Regions from separate parts of the Streptomyces sp. NBC_01190 genome, predicted to be linked through region 3. Evidence: riboswitches for the same ligand, from Rfam matches in the RefSeq annotation. Region 3 holds a riboswitch; each other region holds the start of a gene.
The links. Region 3 has a riboswitch for cyclic di-AMP ahead of OG519_RS21670 (NlpC/P60 family protein). Riboswitches for the same ligand answer to the same signal wherever they lie in the genome.
Positions count from the first base shown of each region.

Region 1 (4,202 bases), 4.1 Mb from region 3:
TCTCCTTGGTGATGGGGACGGTCACCTTGAGTTCTTCCAGGCTCACAAAAAGTAATAGATCATGCTCGGTGGCAAATGGGTGATTTGTCACCAATTTCCGCCACCCGGATGAGAGCGCGCCCCCCGCCTCGGACCCGCCTCGCCCCGGGCCGGGTCCGAGGTTCCCCGCTGACCTGGCCGCTGACGCGGTATCACGCCGTATCACTCCGTATCCGCTCCGTCCGGCCGTCCGGCCCGGCAAGAAACACGACCGCTTTCGCCGGACGAGTCCGAACGAGTGAGAGCCGACCCGGGCCGGCCCCCGCCTTCCCGGTTGGCCCATCCGTTCCGTGCCGGGCCGGATGGGCCAGGATGGGCGGTGTGCAGCTCACCCCGATCACCTGGCCCCGGCTGGCCGAGATCCTCGCCGAACGCGTCGCGACGACCCCACCGCCCGGACCCTGGTGGCGGGTCGCGGTCGACGGCGCCCCCGCCGCCGGCACCGGGAACCTCGCCGACGCCCTGGCCGCCGCGCTGCCCGCCCTCGGCCACCCCGCGCTCCGGGTCCGCGCGGAGAGCTTCTGGCGCCCCGCCTCGCTGCGCCTGGAGTACGGACACGAGGACGTCGACGCCTACTACCAACTCTGGCTCGACACCGGCGCGCTGCGCCGCGAGGTGCTGGAGCCGCTCGGCCCGGGCGGCACCGGACGCGCGCTGCCGTCGCTGCGCGACCCGCGCACCGACCGCTCCACCCGGGCCGATTACGTCCAACTGCCGCCGGGCGGCGTCCTGGTACTCGACGGACCGCTGCTGCTCGGCCAGGGGCTGCCGCTCGACCTCACCGTCCATCTGCGGCTCTCCCGGGCCGCGTTGGAGCGCCGCACCCCGGCCGACCAGCGGTGGACGCTGCCCGCCTACGACCGTTACGCGCACGAGGCGATGCCGGAGGAGGCCGCCGATGTGCTGGTCCGCGCCGACGATCCCCGCCACCCGGCCTGGACCGGCTGAACCCCCGCCCGGCGGACGGACCGCACCCCGTTCCCACGGCGGGCCGGGCCGCCTTGCCGTGAGGGCGCGCGCCCCGCTAGCGTCCACGAGCACCATGACTGTCGCCATCGCGCCGCTGACCACCGAGCACATACCCCTGGCCGCACAGCGCTACGACCGCTGGTTCACGCGCGCCCGCCGCCCGCCGTCCCAGCGCTCCTGGCTCGCCGACGGCCCGGTGCGGGGCGAGGAACTGCTCGGCAAGCTGCACACCGCGCCCGGCCTCGAAGCCTGCCGCGCGCTGGACGGCGACGGCAATCTGATCGGGCACCTCGCGGCGATCCCGGTCGACCTCACCCCCGACGACCCGGCGGGGCTCCGCAGTCACCCGCGCTCCGCGCTGGTCCCGCACGGCGGCCACTCGCTGCCCGCGGGCCGGGAGAGCGAGGTGCTGCGCGCGCTCTACCTGCGGGTCGCCGCCCGGCTGGTCGCCGACCGGCGGATGGTGCACTACGCGTGGGTGCCGGCCGGCGACACCGCCACCGCGCCCTGGTCCGACCTCGGCTTCGGCCGTGAACTGGTGCACGGCCTGATGGGCGTCAAGCCGCGCGGGCGGCAGCCCCGCGGTGTCGAAGGGCTCGGCATCCGCCGGGCGGGCCCCGGCGACCTGCCGCAGATCGGCCGGATGGCCGCCGAGTCCTCGCGCCGGCAGCGCGAGGCCGGCATCTTCCAGCCCCAGCCCGAGCGCGCGCTGGCCGCCCTGCGGCTGCGCTACGCGGACGCCCTCGCCGACCCCCGCTGCGGCGCCTGGATCGCGGCCCGCCGGGGCGAGGAGATCGGCATGGTGCTGCTCCACCCGGCGATCCCCGACCCGGTGGTGCCGGAGTCGTGCGTGGAACTGGCCGAGGCGTACGTGGAACCCGCCGCCCGCGGCGAGGGGATCAGCCGGGTGCTGCTCGCCACCGCCCTGGCCTGGGCCTACGACAACGGGCACCGCTATATGTCGGCGCGCTGGCCGTCCGCGTCCGGGTCGGCGGCCGGGCACTGGCCGGCCTTCGGCTTCCGGCCGGTCGCCTACCGGCTCAGCCGGACGCTCGACGCGCGGATCGGCGGCACACCGGGTACCTACTGAGCCGACCGTCTCGGCCAGAAAGCGAAATAAGCCGCCGATCCTGCCAATCCGGTCATTCAACCGCTCTTTATTCGAGGGCGTGAGCGGCATCACGACATGAACACCGTTCGAACAGGCGTGGACGCGTTCGGTAGGCGATCATGCCGGTTTGTCACGGTGGGTCCCCCGCTGCTCGACATCGGGTGAGCGGCGCGTACACACGCCGAAGACGGCCGGTCGCGGGGGGTGAACGGCCGGAAGATCCCGAATGCCCGAAAACTCGGCCATGGTTGCTCCCCGCGCCGAGCAGCGTCTAGCTTCCGGTCTGCGGGCCGACGCCCGCACCCAGACCGTCGGGCGGATCGCCTAATCCTGCCGCCGCCCGGAACGCCGGACACTCGAACACCGTGGCAGGAGCGGGGGACCCAGGTAAGTCGCCGTCACGCACCACGCGGACGGCTCGGGGTGAAGACACCGCCCGTATCCCGCGCGCAGCGCGCGCCGGTACGACGCGATGGCCGGGCATCTCCTGCCCGAACCCGACAGCTCACCTCGCAGGCGTAGGAGAGGACTCTTCCCCATGCCCGCAAAGGGACAGCATCGCAAGACCGGCCTCAGCCGGCTCACCCGTATCTGCGTCGTGGCCGGCACCGGGGCCGCCGCCCTCGCGGTGCCGCTGGTCGGCGCCGCCACCGCCTCGGCCGCGCCCGCCGCGCCGGCGTCCGCGACCACCCACCCGGCGGGGCACGCCAAGCCGGGCGGCTACGTGGTGGCGCCCGGCGACACGCTCTCCAAGATCGCCCGCACCCACCATGTGGTGGGCGGCTGGCACCGGCTCTACCAGGAGAACAAGGCCGTCATCGGGGCCGACCCCAACCTGATCCGCCCGGGCGAGCACCTCGTGCTGCACCCCGGCACGGCGCAGAAGCCCGCCGCCGCACCGGCGAAGCCCGCCGCGGCCCCCGCCCCGGCGCCGGCCGCCAAGGCCGCTCCGGTCGGCGTCGAACTCGCCGCCAAGCCCGTGGCCGCCGACTCCGGCTACACCAAGCCGGTCGGCGACGCCGCCATCGGCACCCCGTACCACGCCGAGGGCTCCATGTGGTCCAGCGGCTACCACACCGGGGTCGACTTCCTGGTCGGCTCCGGCACCCCGGTGCACGCGGTCGCGGCCGGCACGGTCTACTCCGCGGGCGCCGACGGCGCCTACGGCAACGACGTGATCATCAAGCACGCCGACGGCAAGTACACCCTGTACGGGCACCTGACCCAGCCGCTGGTGTCGGCCGGCCAGACGGTGACCGAGGGCCAGGAGATCGGCATCTCCGGCGCCACCGGCAACGTCACGGGACCGCACCTGCACTTCGAGGTGCGCACCACGCCGTCCTACGGTTCGGACATCGACCCGATCGCGTACCTGGCCTCGCACGGCGTCACCTTCTGACGTTCCGCACCCCGAGTCCCCCTGCCCGAGCCCGCCCGGCCCACCAGCCGGCCGGGCTCGCGGCTTCGGCTGCCCGGGCGGTGGCTGCCCGGGCGGTCCCCGGCCGGGCGCGGCCCGGACCGCTCAGCCGGGGAGCGTGCCCTGGATCTGCCGCAGAAAGGCCGCGTTGTCCGGCGTCTGGCGGATCCGCTCCAGCATGACCTCGAGACCGGACTGGGCGTCGCGGCCGCTCAGCGCCCGCCGCAGGCCGCGCACCACCGACAGCTCGGGGGCCGGGATCAGCAGTTCCTCGCGCCGCGTACCGGAGACGGTGACGTCCACCGCGGGGAAGATCCGCCGCTCGGCGAGGGCCCGGTCGAGGTGCAGCTCCATATTGCCGGTGCTCTTCAGCTCCTCGTAGTAGAAGCCGTCGGCGCGTGAACCGGTGTCCACCAGCGCGGTGGCCACAATGGTGAGCGAACCGCCCTCCTCGGCCAGCCGTGCCGCGCCGAAGAAGCGCTTGGGACCGATCAGCGCCGCCGCGTCCACCCCGCCGGACAGGGTGCGGCCGCTGCCGGCGGCGGCCGTGTTGTGCGCCCGGCACAGCCGGGTCAGCGAGTCCAGCAGGATCACCACGTCCTGCCCCAGCTCCACCAGTCGCTTCGCCCGCTCGACGGCGAGTTCGGCGACCGCGATGTGCTGCCT
Region 1 covers NZ_CP108580.1:1,076,193-1,080,394, reverse strand. Annotated here, with positions in the region: gene OG519_RS04545 (uridine kinase) at 361-987, shown strand; gene OG519_RS04540 (GNAT family N-acetyltransferase) at 1,082-2,098, shown strand; cyclic di-AMP (ydaO/yuaA leader) riboswitch at 2,471-2,653, shown strand; gene OG519_RS04535 (peptidoglycan DD-metalloendopeptidase family protein) at 2,658-3,518, shown strand; gene rho (transcription termination factor Rho) at 3,642-4,202, opposite strand, start outside.
Region 1: linked by a shared signal. The riboswitch ahead of OG519_RS04535 (peptidoglycan DD-metalloendopeptidase family protein) and the one ahead of OG519_RS21670 (NlpC/P60 family protein) in region 3 are both predicted to bind cyclic di-AMP.

Region 2 (4,202 bases), 1.7 Mb from region 3:
CGTCCGTCCAGGCCAGCACGTTGCCGCCGCGGTCGATCAGGGCCACGGCCGCGCCCAGCGGGGTCGGTTCCAGCATCGTCCCGGCCGGACCGGCCGCCACCGGTCGCCCCATCAGCGACCGCGCTCAACGACACATTTGTCCATGTTTGGAGCCTAGCGCGTCCCCCCGGAGGAGCCACGGCTCCGGCACGGCGACGACTCGCCGCGGGCCCCAGGGCGCCCGCGGCGCCGCTTCGGCGCCACGGCTGAACCACGGCGGCACCGCGTAGCCACCGCGGACCCACCGCGGGAAGAGCGGCGGGCTAGCCTCGGGGGTGATCGGCGTACCGGGCCGCACAGGGCAGCCCACCGCGCCGTACCGCGCTGACGCGCGCTGACAGGTGCTTACGAGCGCCGACAAGCGCTGACAAGGAGGAACACGATGGCTGGGGTGTCGGCGAGCTTGGTGGCCGCGGGCGGATTGGTCGGCGGGTACGGAGTGGCCCGGTGGACCAAGCGGCGGGAGCTGGGCGGGGTGGCGCTGGTCGCCGCCGGAGCGGTGGCCGCGCGGTCCTGGCAGCGGCAGGCGGGGGTGGCGACCGCGGCCGGACTCACCGGGGCTTACGTCGCCGCTTTCGCCGGAGCGCATCCGCTGGCCAAGAAGGTCGGCTCGTGGCCGGCGGTGTTCGCGCTGGCCGGCGGCATGGCGGCGGCGTCCTGGCTCGTGGCCGGGCGCGGCGGGGAGTAGCCGGCCGGCCGGGAAAAGGACCGGCGGCCCAGGCTGGGGGGGAGTAGCCAGGACCGCCGGCGTATGGGGGATGTCGCGCCGCTGAGCACAGGTCGTACGGTGCCGCGGCGGGCCGGACCGGGCCGTTCGTAGGGCCCGTGAGCCGTACCCGTCCCGTACGGATGGCCTGGGCGGCCACCTTCGGGCGAGCGGCCCGCCGGCCCGACACGCGGCCTCGGAACGTTCTTGGGACGACGGGTCACACGGGCCGATCGGGTCCTACCCCGCCTGCCCGCCCACCCCGTCGTACACCTCACGACCGGGACCCGCCCGGCCGCACCGCCACCGTAGCGCGTCCACTGGCGCCCCGCCCGGCCACCGGCCGAACCGATGCCCCGATCGAGCGAACCGCGCCGCCTCAGACCGCCACATCGTGCGCCACGAGCCACGGCAGCGGGTCGACCGCGTCGCCGCCCGAGGGGCGGACCTCCAGGTGGAGATGGGGCGCCGGGACGTTTCCGGTCGCGCCCACTCGGCCGATCGTGTCGCCCGTGGTGACGCGGCCCGCGGTGACGACCATCGTGGAGAGGTGGCAGTACCACAGCTCCGTACCGTCATCGAGGGCGACGACCACCCGGTAGCCGTACGCGCCCGCCCAGCCGGCCGAGGTGACCGTACCGCCGTGGACGGCGTGGACCGGGGTGCCGGTGGGGGCGTTGAAGTCCTGCCCGGCGTGGATGTTGCCCCACGGGTCGGACTCGCCGAAGCCCGCGGTGAGGGTGTAGCAGGAGACCGGCTTGATGTAGGAGGCGGCGAACCGGGCGACCCGCTCGGCCTCGGCGCGGGCGGCGGCTGCCACCTCGGCCTTCGCCTTCGCCTCGGCGGCGGCCTTCGCGGCGGCGGCCTGCTCGCGCACCTTCCGCTCGGCGGCGGCGCGAGCGGCCTGCTGCGCGGCGGCCTTGTCGGCGGCTTCCCGTTCGCCGCGGGCGACGGCGTCCCGGGCCTCGGTGGCCTGGGTGACGATCCGGGTCAGCAGCGCCGCGCCCGGGTCGGGGAGCGCGGTCGCGGGCTCGTCGGAAGCGGGGGCGTCGAGGGGGGCGGGAGTGCTGAGGGGGGCGGGGGCGCTGACCGGCGCCAGCTCCGGCAGCGGCTGCGGCCGGGACCGGGGGGCCGCCGGCGGCGTTTCCGGTACGGAGGCCGGCGCCGGGAGCGGCGCGGACCGCGGCACGAAATCCGGTACGGAATCAGGTACGGAGACGGGCGCGGCGTCCGGCACGGTGACCGGCGCCGATACGGGCAGCGGCGCCGGCGCGAGACCGGGTCCCGCTACGGTGCCGGTCGCCGCGGCGGCCACCCCGCCCGCCCCGACGGCGGCCATCGCCGCTATGCCGAGGGCCGCGGAGCCACGGGCAAGGGTCCGCTGCCGGGGTACGGGCACGGTGAGGGTCATGGGGTCCGCGACGGGAAGGGGCAGCGGCAGCGGGGCGGCAGCGGGCCGCTCGGTCGAGCCGGCCGCCGAACCATCTGTCGGGTAGTCAGCCCGGTAGTCGACGGGGAAGCCCGCGGGAAACTCGTCCCACTCCCCGGCGGATCCACTCTCGGGCCGGGCAGGTGCGTAGGCAGGTTGGTTCGACGCCACTGTGGGCGCACTCCTTTCCTTCCCTCTCGCCTACCGGGTTAGCTGACGGGTTCGGAGCAGGAAGGTCTCCTACGGGCCTGGCTGCTGCCCGATTCACCCCAGGTGTTGGGTCCCCGGTTCCCGCGGACGGGATTCGGCAAGCGCACGGTGCCGCCTCTTACGGCGGTGGTGACGACCGCGCTGCGTTATCGAACGTTAATAGAGCCGGAGAGGTTTTCCAAGCCGAATCGGAGAGTTGGGCTGCGGAAGCAATCCGGCATCAGTCCCCCAAGCGGGGCAATGCGGGCACTCGGTGTGGCCGAGCGGTGACGTGAGTGTGTGTCAGTTGTTATGTAAAGCTGACCGGACAGCTACGTTCAGTGAGCGAATGTCAACGAAATGACACGGTGACGGGGCGACAGGAGGTGGGCTTGGTGGTCGTATGCGATCGGCGCCACAGGTCCAGGCCTCTGACCATGGGCGCATCGCTAGGGCGTGTTTTAGAAGTAGCGTCGTCCGCCCGCAGGGCGGGGCTCACGGCGTCTGGTGCGTGCGATCGCAAGGCGGAGGGTCGTCCTCGTAGTGGGCCTACTCGGATGAGCCCGACAACGCAGCGAGCGTGCGTGCCAGACGCCGTGAGACAGACGGGACTTCTAAAACACGCCCTAGGCGGGCCGGGCGTCCCGGCGCCACGATGAGCAGGCTCCGCCCTTGTCATGGACCCGTACAAGTAGTCGACCCCCACGACCGACCCCACCGGGAGCCCGCCATGCTACGAGCCAACCGACCCCAACGAAGCGGCACACACCCCGGGACACACCCCGAGGCGCACCCCGACGCCCGTCCCGCGCCCTCCGGTCCGCTCCCCGCCGCGGCGCCTCACCCGCTCCCCGAAGACCCCGACCGCCGCTCCCTGCTCCGCCGCGGCCTCGCCCTCGGCGCCGGCGCGGCCCTCACGGGCGGACTGGCCGTCGCAGCGGGCACCGCGTCCGCGGCGACGGCGGTCGACTACCCCGGCGCCGCCTGGGCGCCGGCCAGCACCGCCAACTACACGGCCGCCAACCGCCCTTCGACGTACCCGGTCGAACTGGTGGTGATCCATGTGACCCAGGAGACCTTCACCGACACCATCAGCCTCTTCCAGGACCCCGAGCACGCCGCCACCGCGCACTACGTCGTCCGCTCGGCCGACGGCGCCATCGCCCAGTGCGTCCGCGAGCACGACGTGGCCTGGCACGCGGGCAACTGGGACTACAACACCCGCAGCATCGGCATCGAGCACGAGGGCTGGGTCGACGACCCCTCGTACTTCACCACCGCCCTCTACCACGCCTCCGCCGCCCTCACCGCGGCCGTCTGCGACAAGTACGGCATCCCCAAGGACCGCGATCACATCCTCGGCCACTCCCAGGTGCCCGGCGCCGACCACACCGACCCCGGTCCCAACTGGGACTGGGTCCGCTATATCCGCCTGGTCAACGGCGTCTGAACCAACGCCGCCGCGTCGTCCGCCGGGCCCAGCGGGAACATCGCGGTGAGCCGGGGAAGGCGGCGGACCGACTCCGGCTCGTCGAGGACCGACCAGCGGTGGCCGGCCGGGGTGAGCCCGGGCGGGCGGCACGCGGCGGAGTCGAGCAGCGTACGGGCGGCGGCGCGGAAGGACGCGCCGCTCTCCTCCCCGGCGCCGGTGAGCTGCTGATACGCCTCCGGGGCGAGCCAGCCGAGCGACTCCCACTGCGGCCAGGCGTCCTCGGGCCACGCGGCCCGGGGGCGGCCGGACAGCCGCAGGACCTCAGGCGCGTAGGCGAGCACGTCGGCGTCGGCGACCGCCGCCTCGAAGGCCGGGCGGCCGAGGCCGACCATCCAGTGCTGGAAGTA
Region 2 covers NZ_CP108580.1:3,425,679-3,429,880, forward strand. Annotated here, with positions in the region: gene OG519_RS14125 (SpoIIE family protein phosphatase) at 1-112, opposite strand, end outside; gene OG519_RS14130 (hypothetical protein) at 422-727, shown strand; gene OG519_RS14135 (peptidoglycan DD-metalloendopeptidase family protein) at 1,125-2,345, opposite strand; cyclic di-AMP (ydaO/yuaA leader) riboswitch at 2,358-2,494, opposite strand; gene OG519_RS14140 (N-acetylmuramoyl-L-alanine amidase) at 3,094-3,813, shown strand; gene OG519_RS14145 (DUF4240 domain-containing protein) at 3,786-4,202, opposite strand, start outside.
Region 2: linked by a shared signal. The riboswitch ahead of OG519_RS14135 (peptidoglycan DD-metalloendopeptidase family protein) and the one ahead of OG519_RS21670 (NlpC/P60 family protein) in region 3 are both predicted to bind cyclic di-AMP.

Region 3 (4,202 bases):
GACGTGACCACCCTGCGCGCGCTGGGACGGCTGCCGATGGTCATCGGCGTCAAGCTGGCGGTCGGCGGCATCGACCAGGACACCGTGGAACTGCTCGGCGATCCGCCGCCGGGCTTCGCGGTGCTCGCCGGGGACGACCTCTTCGTCTCGCCGCTGCTCGCCCTGGGCGCCGCGGGCGCGATCCTCGCCTCGGCGCACCTGGCGACCGAGCGGTTCGTGGAGCTGGCCGCCGCGTGGCGGGTGGGCGACGTCGTCCGGGCGCGGGCGCTCGGGCACGGGCTGGCCCGGCTGTCGGCCGCCGCCTTCGGCGAACCGAACCCCACGGTCATCAAGGGGGTGCTCCACGCGCGCGGCCTCGTCCCTACCCCCGACGTACGGCTGCCGCTGCTGCCCGCCGGACGCGCGGCGCTGGACGCGACGCTGAGCCGGCTGGCCGAGGTGGCGGGTGGGCCGGCCAAGCCCGACGAGCGGGCCAGGCCGAACGAGCCGGCCTGGCTGGATGAGCGGGCCTGGCTGGATGAGCGGGCCTGGCTGGATGAGCGGGCCCTGCCGAACAAGCCGGCCAGGCCGACCGGAAAGGCTGATCCGGCGGGGCTGGCGCACGCGGCAAACCCCGCCGTTCCGGGCGATCCGTCCTAGGCGATGCGGCGGGCCGCCGCGAAGGGCATCCAGCTCATCGGGGCGATCTCCACGACGGCGCCGGTGTGCGGGGCGTGCACGACCTGGCCGTTGCCGAGGTAGATACCGACGTGGCTGATGCCGGAGTAGAAGAAGACGAGGTCGCCGGGGCGGAGGTCGGCCTCGGAGACGGACGTGCCGTCGGTGACCTGGTCCCAGGTGGTGCGGCCGATCTTGATCCCGGCGGCGGCGTACGCGGCCTGGGTGAGGCCGGAGCAGTCGTACGCGCCGGGGCCGGTGCCGCCCGAGACGTAGGGCTTGCCGCGCTGCGCGAGGGCGAACTGGATCGCGGCGGCGGCGCGGCCGGAGGCGGGGCCGTTGTAGTTGTAGCTCGCGCTGGACGCGGACGAACCGGACGACGAACTACCGCCGGCACTGGACTTGGCGAACCCGGTCGAAGACGCCGGCGGCCTGTTCATCGCGGCGATCCGCGCGCGCTGCTCGGCGTTGAGGCTGTTGAGCAGCTTCTGGGCGGCGGCCAGCTTCGCCGACACGTTCTTCTTCTGGGCGGCCAGCTTCGCCTGCGCGGAGGTGAGTTCGCTCAGGCTCGCACTGGCCTGGGAGCGCTGGATCGCCGCCTGCTCCTGCTGGATCTGGAACGTCTTCAGCGCCTGTTCCTGCGTGAGGGAGGCCCGGTCCATCATGTGGGTCTGCGCGAGGAACGCCTCGGGATTGGCCGAAAGCAGTAGCTGCGTGGTCGCGTCCATACCGCCCTCGCGGTACTGCTCGCTCGCGAACTGGCCGAGCACCCGGCGCGTCTCGTTGAGCTTCTCGGTCTTCTGCGCGACCTGCTCGAGCAGCTGATTGGCCTTGGCCCGCTGGGTGTCGGTCTTCTCCTTGGCCTGGTCGTACTGCTGGGTGGCCACCTCGGCCTGCTGGTTGAGGCTGTCGACCTGCTTCTTGACCTCGCTGATGGAGGGCTTGGCCGGCGCCGGAGCGGCGCTCGCGCCTTCGCTGAGCAGAGTGACGGACGCCAGGGCCGCCACCGCGGTGACTCCGACTGCCGCCCGGGGGGCGGAGGTGGTGAGTATGCGGGTACGCGGCTTGCGGTGCGACGCCAAGGAGGCGCTCCCTCCGTGTACCGCCGACCGGGTTAGCTGACGGGTTCGGGCGGGAAAGGTCGCCCTACGGTCCCGACGCCCTGCGGCGTCCGTCCCGATTCACCCCATATTGACTGCGTGGGTCCCCGGCTCCGGCCGGAGCCGGATTGAGCGGAGGTGACGTGTGCCGGCACTCGCACCGGCAGGAAGCAGGTCACCTAGCGGGCTACGCTAGTCAACTTCAGCGGCGCTTGGGAAGTTTGGATCGCAATGTGACCGAAATCGCTTTGTGATCATTCGGGTTGTGTTGGCTTCTGGGGGTTTGGCGGGGCCGGGGGGAGGGTCGTGCCGATGGTCTCGGGAGCCGCCGGGAGCCGATCGCCGGATCAATACGGGCGTACCGCGCCGTAGAAGGGCATTTCGGTGATGGGCGCGATCTTCACGACCGTCCCGGTGTGCGGCGCGTGGATCATCTCCCCGTCGCCTATGTAGAGCCCGACATGGCTGACGTCGCTGTAGAAGAAGATGAGGTCGCCCGGCTGGAGGTCGTCCTCCGACACCCGCGTGCCGACGTTCACCTGGTCGTAGGTGGTCCGCGGCAGGTCGATGCCGGCCGCTTTGTAGGCCGCCTGCGTCAGTCCGGAGCAGTCGAACGAGTCCGGCCCGGTCGCGCCCCACACGTACGGCTTGCCGATCTGCTTCTGCGCGAACGCGATGGCCTGCTCGGCGACCGAGGAGTTGACCGGCGATGTGGGCGCGTCGGCGCCCTTGCTGCCGGCGGCCGCCGCCGCCTCCTGTTCGGCCTTCGCCTTCGCCTTCTCCTTGGCCGCCAGCGCCGCCGCCTTCGCCTTGGCCTCGGCCTCCTGCTTGGCCGCGAGCGCCGCCAGCCGCTGCTTCTCCTGCGCGGTCAGGCTGTTGAGCAGGTGCTGCGCCTGGCCCAGTTTGTCCTGTACGTCGCTCTTGGCGGCCTTGAGCTGGGTCTGCTGGGCGGTGAGCACATCCAGGCTCTTGGCCGCCGCGAGCCGCTGCCGGCTGGCCGCCGCCTGCTGGGTGCGGTACGAGTCCACCGCCGACTTCTGCCGCTTGGCCATCACGTCGGTCAGGTGTACCTGGTCCACCAGCGACGACGGGTCGGGCGCCAGGAGGTAGCGGGTGGTGGTCGTGTCACCGCCGTCCCGGTACTGCGCGGCGGCGTAGAGCCCGAGCACCCGGCGGGAGTCGTTGAGCGCCTGCGTCTTCTGGGCCGCCTGCGCCAGCAGTTTGTTGACGGTGACGTTCTGCCGGTCCGTCTTCTCCTTGGTGCCGTTGTACTTCTCGGTGGCGACCTCGGCCTGGTGGAACAGCGAGTCCACCTTCGCCTTGACCGACGCGATCGACGGCTGCGCGGGCTTGGCGGGCGCGGGAGTCGCGCTCGCGCTCTCGGTCATCAGCGTCACGGTGGCCAGCGCCGCCGTCGTGAGCCCCACGGCCGCTCGGGGGCCGGGGGCGCTCAGTATCGCGGTACGGGCCTTACGGTGCGTCGCCATGGCGGGCGGACTCCTTCCGGACGCTCTGCCTGGTGCCGCACCGTAACCAAAGCGGTGGCCTGCTGGGAAGAGCGGTGTCCGATAGGCCCGATACCTTTTCGTAATGTTTTGCCGAACCCCTCGCCGCCCCCCGCTACGGTCACGGAAGGCGACAGAGGGGTTACGGCGACGGCGGTGGTTCGGCGCGGGCACCGACGGCATCCGCGTGCTGAATGTGCCGACCGGAATCGACCAGATCCGATCAGCCCGGCTCAGCCGACCCCGACCGAACCGGCGGCACTAGACTCGGTCAGCGATGAGCAGCCTCTTTGACGATAACTTCCTGGCCGGTTTCGACGCCGCCGCCAACGGCCCGTCCGACGCCGCGGCGCACGAACCGCCGGAGCCGGCGGACGGACCTGGCGACCCCGGCGAGCCGGGCTGGCGCGGCGGCCCTGAGGGTCCCGATGGTCCTGGCGACCCCGACGGTCCCGGCTACCCCGGCGGCCCCGGCGGTCCCGAAGAGGAGGACGTACCGCACCACCTCTTCGGCGACCGGTTCGACGGACCGCCGCGTGACGCGCACTACCGCGACGGTGCCGCCCGCCCCGTCGCCGACCCCGCGAAGCTGCTCGAAGGGCTCAACGAGCAGCAGCGCGCGGCCGTGGAGCACGCCGGCGGACCGCTGCTCATCGTGGCCGGCGCCGGCTCGGGCAAGACCCGGGTGCTGACCCACCGCATCGCGCACCTCCTGGGCGCCCGGCAGGTCCACCCCGGCTCCATTCTCGCCATCACCTTCACCAACAAGGCGGCCGGCGAGATGAAGGAGCGCGTCGAGGAGCTGGTCGGCCCGCGCGCCAACGTCATGTGGGTGTCCACCTTCCACAGCGCCTGCGTCCGCATCCTGCGCCGCGAGTCGAAGTCGCTCGGCTTCACCTCGTCCTTCTCGATCTACGACGCCGCCGACTCCAAACGGCTG
Region 3 covers NZ_CP108580.1:5,150,628-5,154,829, forward strand. Annotated here, with positions in the region: gene OG519_RS21665 (dihydrodipicolinate synthase family protein) at 1-639, shown strand, start outside; gene OG519_RS21670 (NlpC/P60 family protein) at 636-1,739, opposite strand; cyclic di-AMP (ydaO/yuaA leader) riboswitch at 1,746-1,902, opposite strand; gene OG519_RS21675 (NlpC/P60 family protein) at 2,105-3,244, opposite strand; gene pcrA (DNA helicase PcrA) at 3,540-4,202, shown strand, end outside.

Region 4 (4,202 bases), 2.2 Mb from region 3:
GTGGGCGCGGGCGCGTAGGGCCAGAATGAAAGGCGACCGCAATGCTCTCGTCAGGCAACGGCCGGCACCGCCGTCCCCGACCGACCCCCGCGGCCGTGGTGACCATGGCGACGGCCGCCGCGACGGGCGCCGGCATCGCCCTTCCGCTCTTCGGCGCCGCCACCGCACAGGCCGCGGACCCCAGTACGTGGGACCGGGTCGCCTTCTGCGAGACCGGCGGCCTGTGGCAGGCCAACACCGGCAACGGCTTCTACGGCGGCCTCGCCATCACCCAGGACACCTGGGACCAGTACGGCGGTGACGCGTACGCCAAGCGCCCCGATCTCGCCACCGAGGCCCAGCAGATAGCCGTGGCCGAGAAGATGCTCACGAATCTCGGCCCGGGCGCCTGGCCGGGCTGCGAGGAGGGCACCGGTCTGCTGCCGGACAGCCCGCCCACCGATCCGACCGCCGCGCCCACCCCGGCGCAGCCCGGCGAGCACACGCCGGCTCCGACCCCGGACCCCTCGGCGCCGGTCGCCACGCCCACCGCCCCCACCGCGGATCCCTCGGCGCCCGCCACGACCCCCGGTGTCCCGGTCACGCCCACCACGCCGCCGACGACCGGGATGGGCAACCCGGGCGATCCGAGCGACCCCGGCGACCCGGCTACCGACCCCACCACCCCGGTGACGCCGTCCACCCCGCGGACCCCCGCGCCGCCCGCCACCGTCACGCCGCCGCCCGCCACGCCGGGCTCCGGCGCGAGCACGCTGGCCCCCACCGACTCCTCCGGCGCCACGGTCGCCCCGCCGGACGCGAGCAGCGGCACGGGACGGCACGCGAAGCCGTACAGCCCGACCGACGAGGAGCTCGCCGCCCAGGACCAGGCCACCCGGACCCAGGTCTTCGCGATCGCCGACGGCGGCCCGGCGAGCCCGACCGCTACCGATACCACCAACAAGGGTGAGGATTCGCGCACTTCGCCCACGGGTCACTACACGATCGGCGCCGGCGACTCGCTCTCCGGCATCGCGCGGGCCGAGCGCGTGGACGGCGGCTGGCGCCACCTCTACGACGTCAACCGGCAGGCGATCGGCGCCAACCCGAACCTCATCAAACCAGGACAGATCATCAACCTCGACTGAGAAAAGGGGAAATGAGGGTCGGCCGACAAACCGGACGTACCGCTCGCCTCCTCGCTGTGGGGATGTGACAAGCCTCTCTCGGGCCGCTGTGACCACCCGCTTGCGGAGCGCTGAAATCGACCGCTGTGACCTGCGGTTCTTGTCCTGACCCGAGCGCGTGGGCCCAGTTGGCCGACGTGATCGGGGTGTTTGTCCTATCTGCTGCCTTGTGCTTAACGTTTCCACGCTCGCCACAGCGGGCCCCGCCGGGCAGAACGCCGAGTCCTGCCGCCGCCCGACGGGAACAGCCGACGCGAAAGCGCCGCAGGCAGGAGCGGGGGACCCAAGGTCTTCCGCCGGGACCCCGGCCGTACGCCGCCGCAGCACCGGACAGCACACGCCCACGCTGCGGACGTACACCAGGACGGGGACCGGCTTGGGGTGAAGCCGAGATGGCCGCGATGAGCAACAGGCGGTCCGGCCGGGCAACTCACGCCCGAACCCGACAGCTCACCTCGTAGGCGTCGGTGAGGACTGAATTCATCATGGGTAAGCACCGTCGTGCCTCAAAGCTTGTCCGATACGCCGCATTCGCCGGAGTCGCCGGCACCGCGATCGCCGTACCGCTGATCGGCGCCACCTCCGCCTCCGCCGCTTCGGTCGCCACCTGGGACGCGGTGGCGCAGTGCGAGTCCGGTGGCAACTGGTCCATCAACACCGGCAACGGCTACTACGGCGGCCTCCAGTTCTCCCAGTCGAGCTGGGAAGCGGCCGGTGGCCTCCAGTACGCGCCGCGCGCCGACCTCGCCACCAAGGACCAGCAGATCGCCGTCGCCGAGAAGCTGCTCGCGCTCCAGGGCCCGGGTGCCTGGTCCTGCGCGTCGGCCGGCGGCCTGACCGCGGGTGGTCCGGCGCCGGACATCAACTCCGGCGGCTCGTCGTCCGCGTCGTCCTCGGCGCCCGCTCCGGCAGCGTCGTCGGCGTCGTCGTCGTCATCGTCGGCGGCCTCGTCATCGTCGTCGAACACCACCGCCCCGGCCCCCGCCAAGGCGCCGAAGCCCAGCACCCCGACCCACACCACCACCCACCACAAGGGGTTCCGCAAGGGCCACGGCGAGTACACCGTGGTCGGCGGCGACACCCTGTCCCGGATCGCCGCGTCGCACCACGTCAAGGGCGGCTGGCGGAAGCTGTACGACCTCAACCGCGGCATCGTCAACAACCCGGACCTCATCTTCCCGGGCCAGCACCTGCACCTGCGCTGACCACGCCCGCCGCGCGGCCTCCACACAGCCGCGCGACGGCTGTTGGCCGAACAGCGGATTGACGGCAGCCGAACCCCTCGACCGCCCCGGCCGGGCACGCCCTCCCCCAGGTGTGCCCGGCCGGGGTATTACGTCTCCGGTGCGGGGGCGAGCGCCTCCCCGGACGCCGAAGCCGGTTAGGCTCGTCCCGGAAAAAGAAGAGAAGACATCGAAGCCTGCTGAGAAGGAGACAACGTGCCGTCCATCGACGTCGTCGTAGCCCGGGAAATCCTCGACTCACGAGGCAACCCCACTGTCGAGGTGGAGGTCGGCCTCGACGACGGCAGCACGGGCCGTGCGGCAGTCCCGTCCGGCGCCTCCACCGGCGCCTTCGAGGCACTGGAACTCCGTGACGGCGACAAGAACCGCTACCAGGGCAAGGGCGTCGAGAAGGCCGTCCTCGCCGTGATCGAGCAGATCGGCCCCGAGCTGGTCGGCTACGACGCCACGGAGCAGCGCCTCATCGACCAGGCGATGTTCGACCTGGACGCCACCCCGGACAAGTCCTCGCTCGGTGCCAACGCCATCCTCGGCGTCTCGCTCGCCGTCGCCCACGCCGCCTCCGAGGCGTCCGACCTGCCGCTCTTCCGCTACCTCGGCGGCCCGAACGCGCACGTCCTGCCGGTCCCGATGATGAACATCCTCAACGGCGGTTCGCACGCGGACTCCAACGTGGACATCCAGGAGTTCATGATCGCGCCGATCGGCGCCGAGTCCTTCTCCGAGGCGCTGCGCTGGGGCGCCGAGGTCTACCACACGCTCAAGGGCGTGCTGAAGTCCCGCGGCCTGTCCACCGGTCTGGGCGACGAGGGCGGCTTCGCGCCGAACCTGGAGTCCAACCGCGCCGCCCTCGACCTCATCATCGAGGCCATCAAGCAGGCCGGCTACGCCCCCGGCCAGGACATCGCGCTCGCCCTGGACGTCGCCGCCTCCGAGTTCTACAAGGACGGCAAGTACCAGTTCGAGGGCGAGGACAAGTCCGCCGCCGAGCTGACCGAGTACTACGAGGACCTGGTCGCCTCGTACCCGCTGGTCTCCATCGAGGACCCGCTGTACGAGGACGACTGGGCCGGCTGGAAGGTGCTCACCGACAAGCTCGGCACCAAGGTGCAGATCGTCGGCGACGACCTGTTCGTCACCAACCCGGAGCGGCTCCAGCGCGGCATCGACAACGCCACCGCCAACGCGCTGCTGGTCAAGGTCAACCAGATCGGCTCGCTGACCGAGACCCTGGACGCGGTCGAGCTGGCCCAGCGCAACGGCTACAAGTGCATGATGTCGCACCGCTCCGGCGAGACCGAGGACGTCACCATCGCCGACCTGGCCGTCGCCACCAACTGCGGCCAGATCAAGACCGGCGCCCCGGCCCGCTCCGAGCGCGTCGCCAAGTACAACCAGTTGCTCCGCATCGAGGAGATCCTGGACGACGCGGCGGTCTACGCCGGGCGCTCGGCGTTCCCCCGCTTCAAGCACTGAAAGCGCCGCGGGCGCTGAACCGCCCAGGGTATTGAGCCGGACGGCTCGGCGCCCCGCCTCCGTATGTCCCCGCACCCGGTCCCGTACCGTGGGCGGGGACATACGGGATATACGGGAGCAAGGCGGCCGGCAGGAACGGCGAGGGGAGTCACGGCGTGGAGGCGGACCGGTTCTCCACCGCGGCCCGGCTGAAGGCCATCGGCCAGGAGGCGCAGGCCCGGGTCTACCGTGCCGCGACCCGGCGCCCGGTGCGCCGCAACAAGCTCACCGGGCGGGCCGCGCTGCTCGCTCTGGTGCTGTGCGCGCTGGTGGTGGC
Region 4 covers NZ_CP108580.1:2,901,672-2,905,873, reverse strand. Annotated here, with positions in the region: gene OG519_RS12115 (transglycosylase family protein) at 42-1,127, shown strand; cyclic di-AMP (ydaO/yuaA leader) riboswitch at 1,495-1,645, shown strand; gene OG519_RS12110 (transglycosylase family protein) at 1,652-2,371, shown strand; gene eno (phosphopyruvate hydratase) at 2,606-3,886, shown strand; gene OG519_RS12100 (septum formation initiator family protein) at 4,042-4,202, shown strand, end outside.
Region 4: linked by a shared signal. The riboswitch ahead of OG519_RS12110 (transglycosylase family protein) and the one ahead of OG519_RS21670 (NlpC/P60 family protein) in region 3 are both predicted to bind cyclic di-AMP.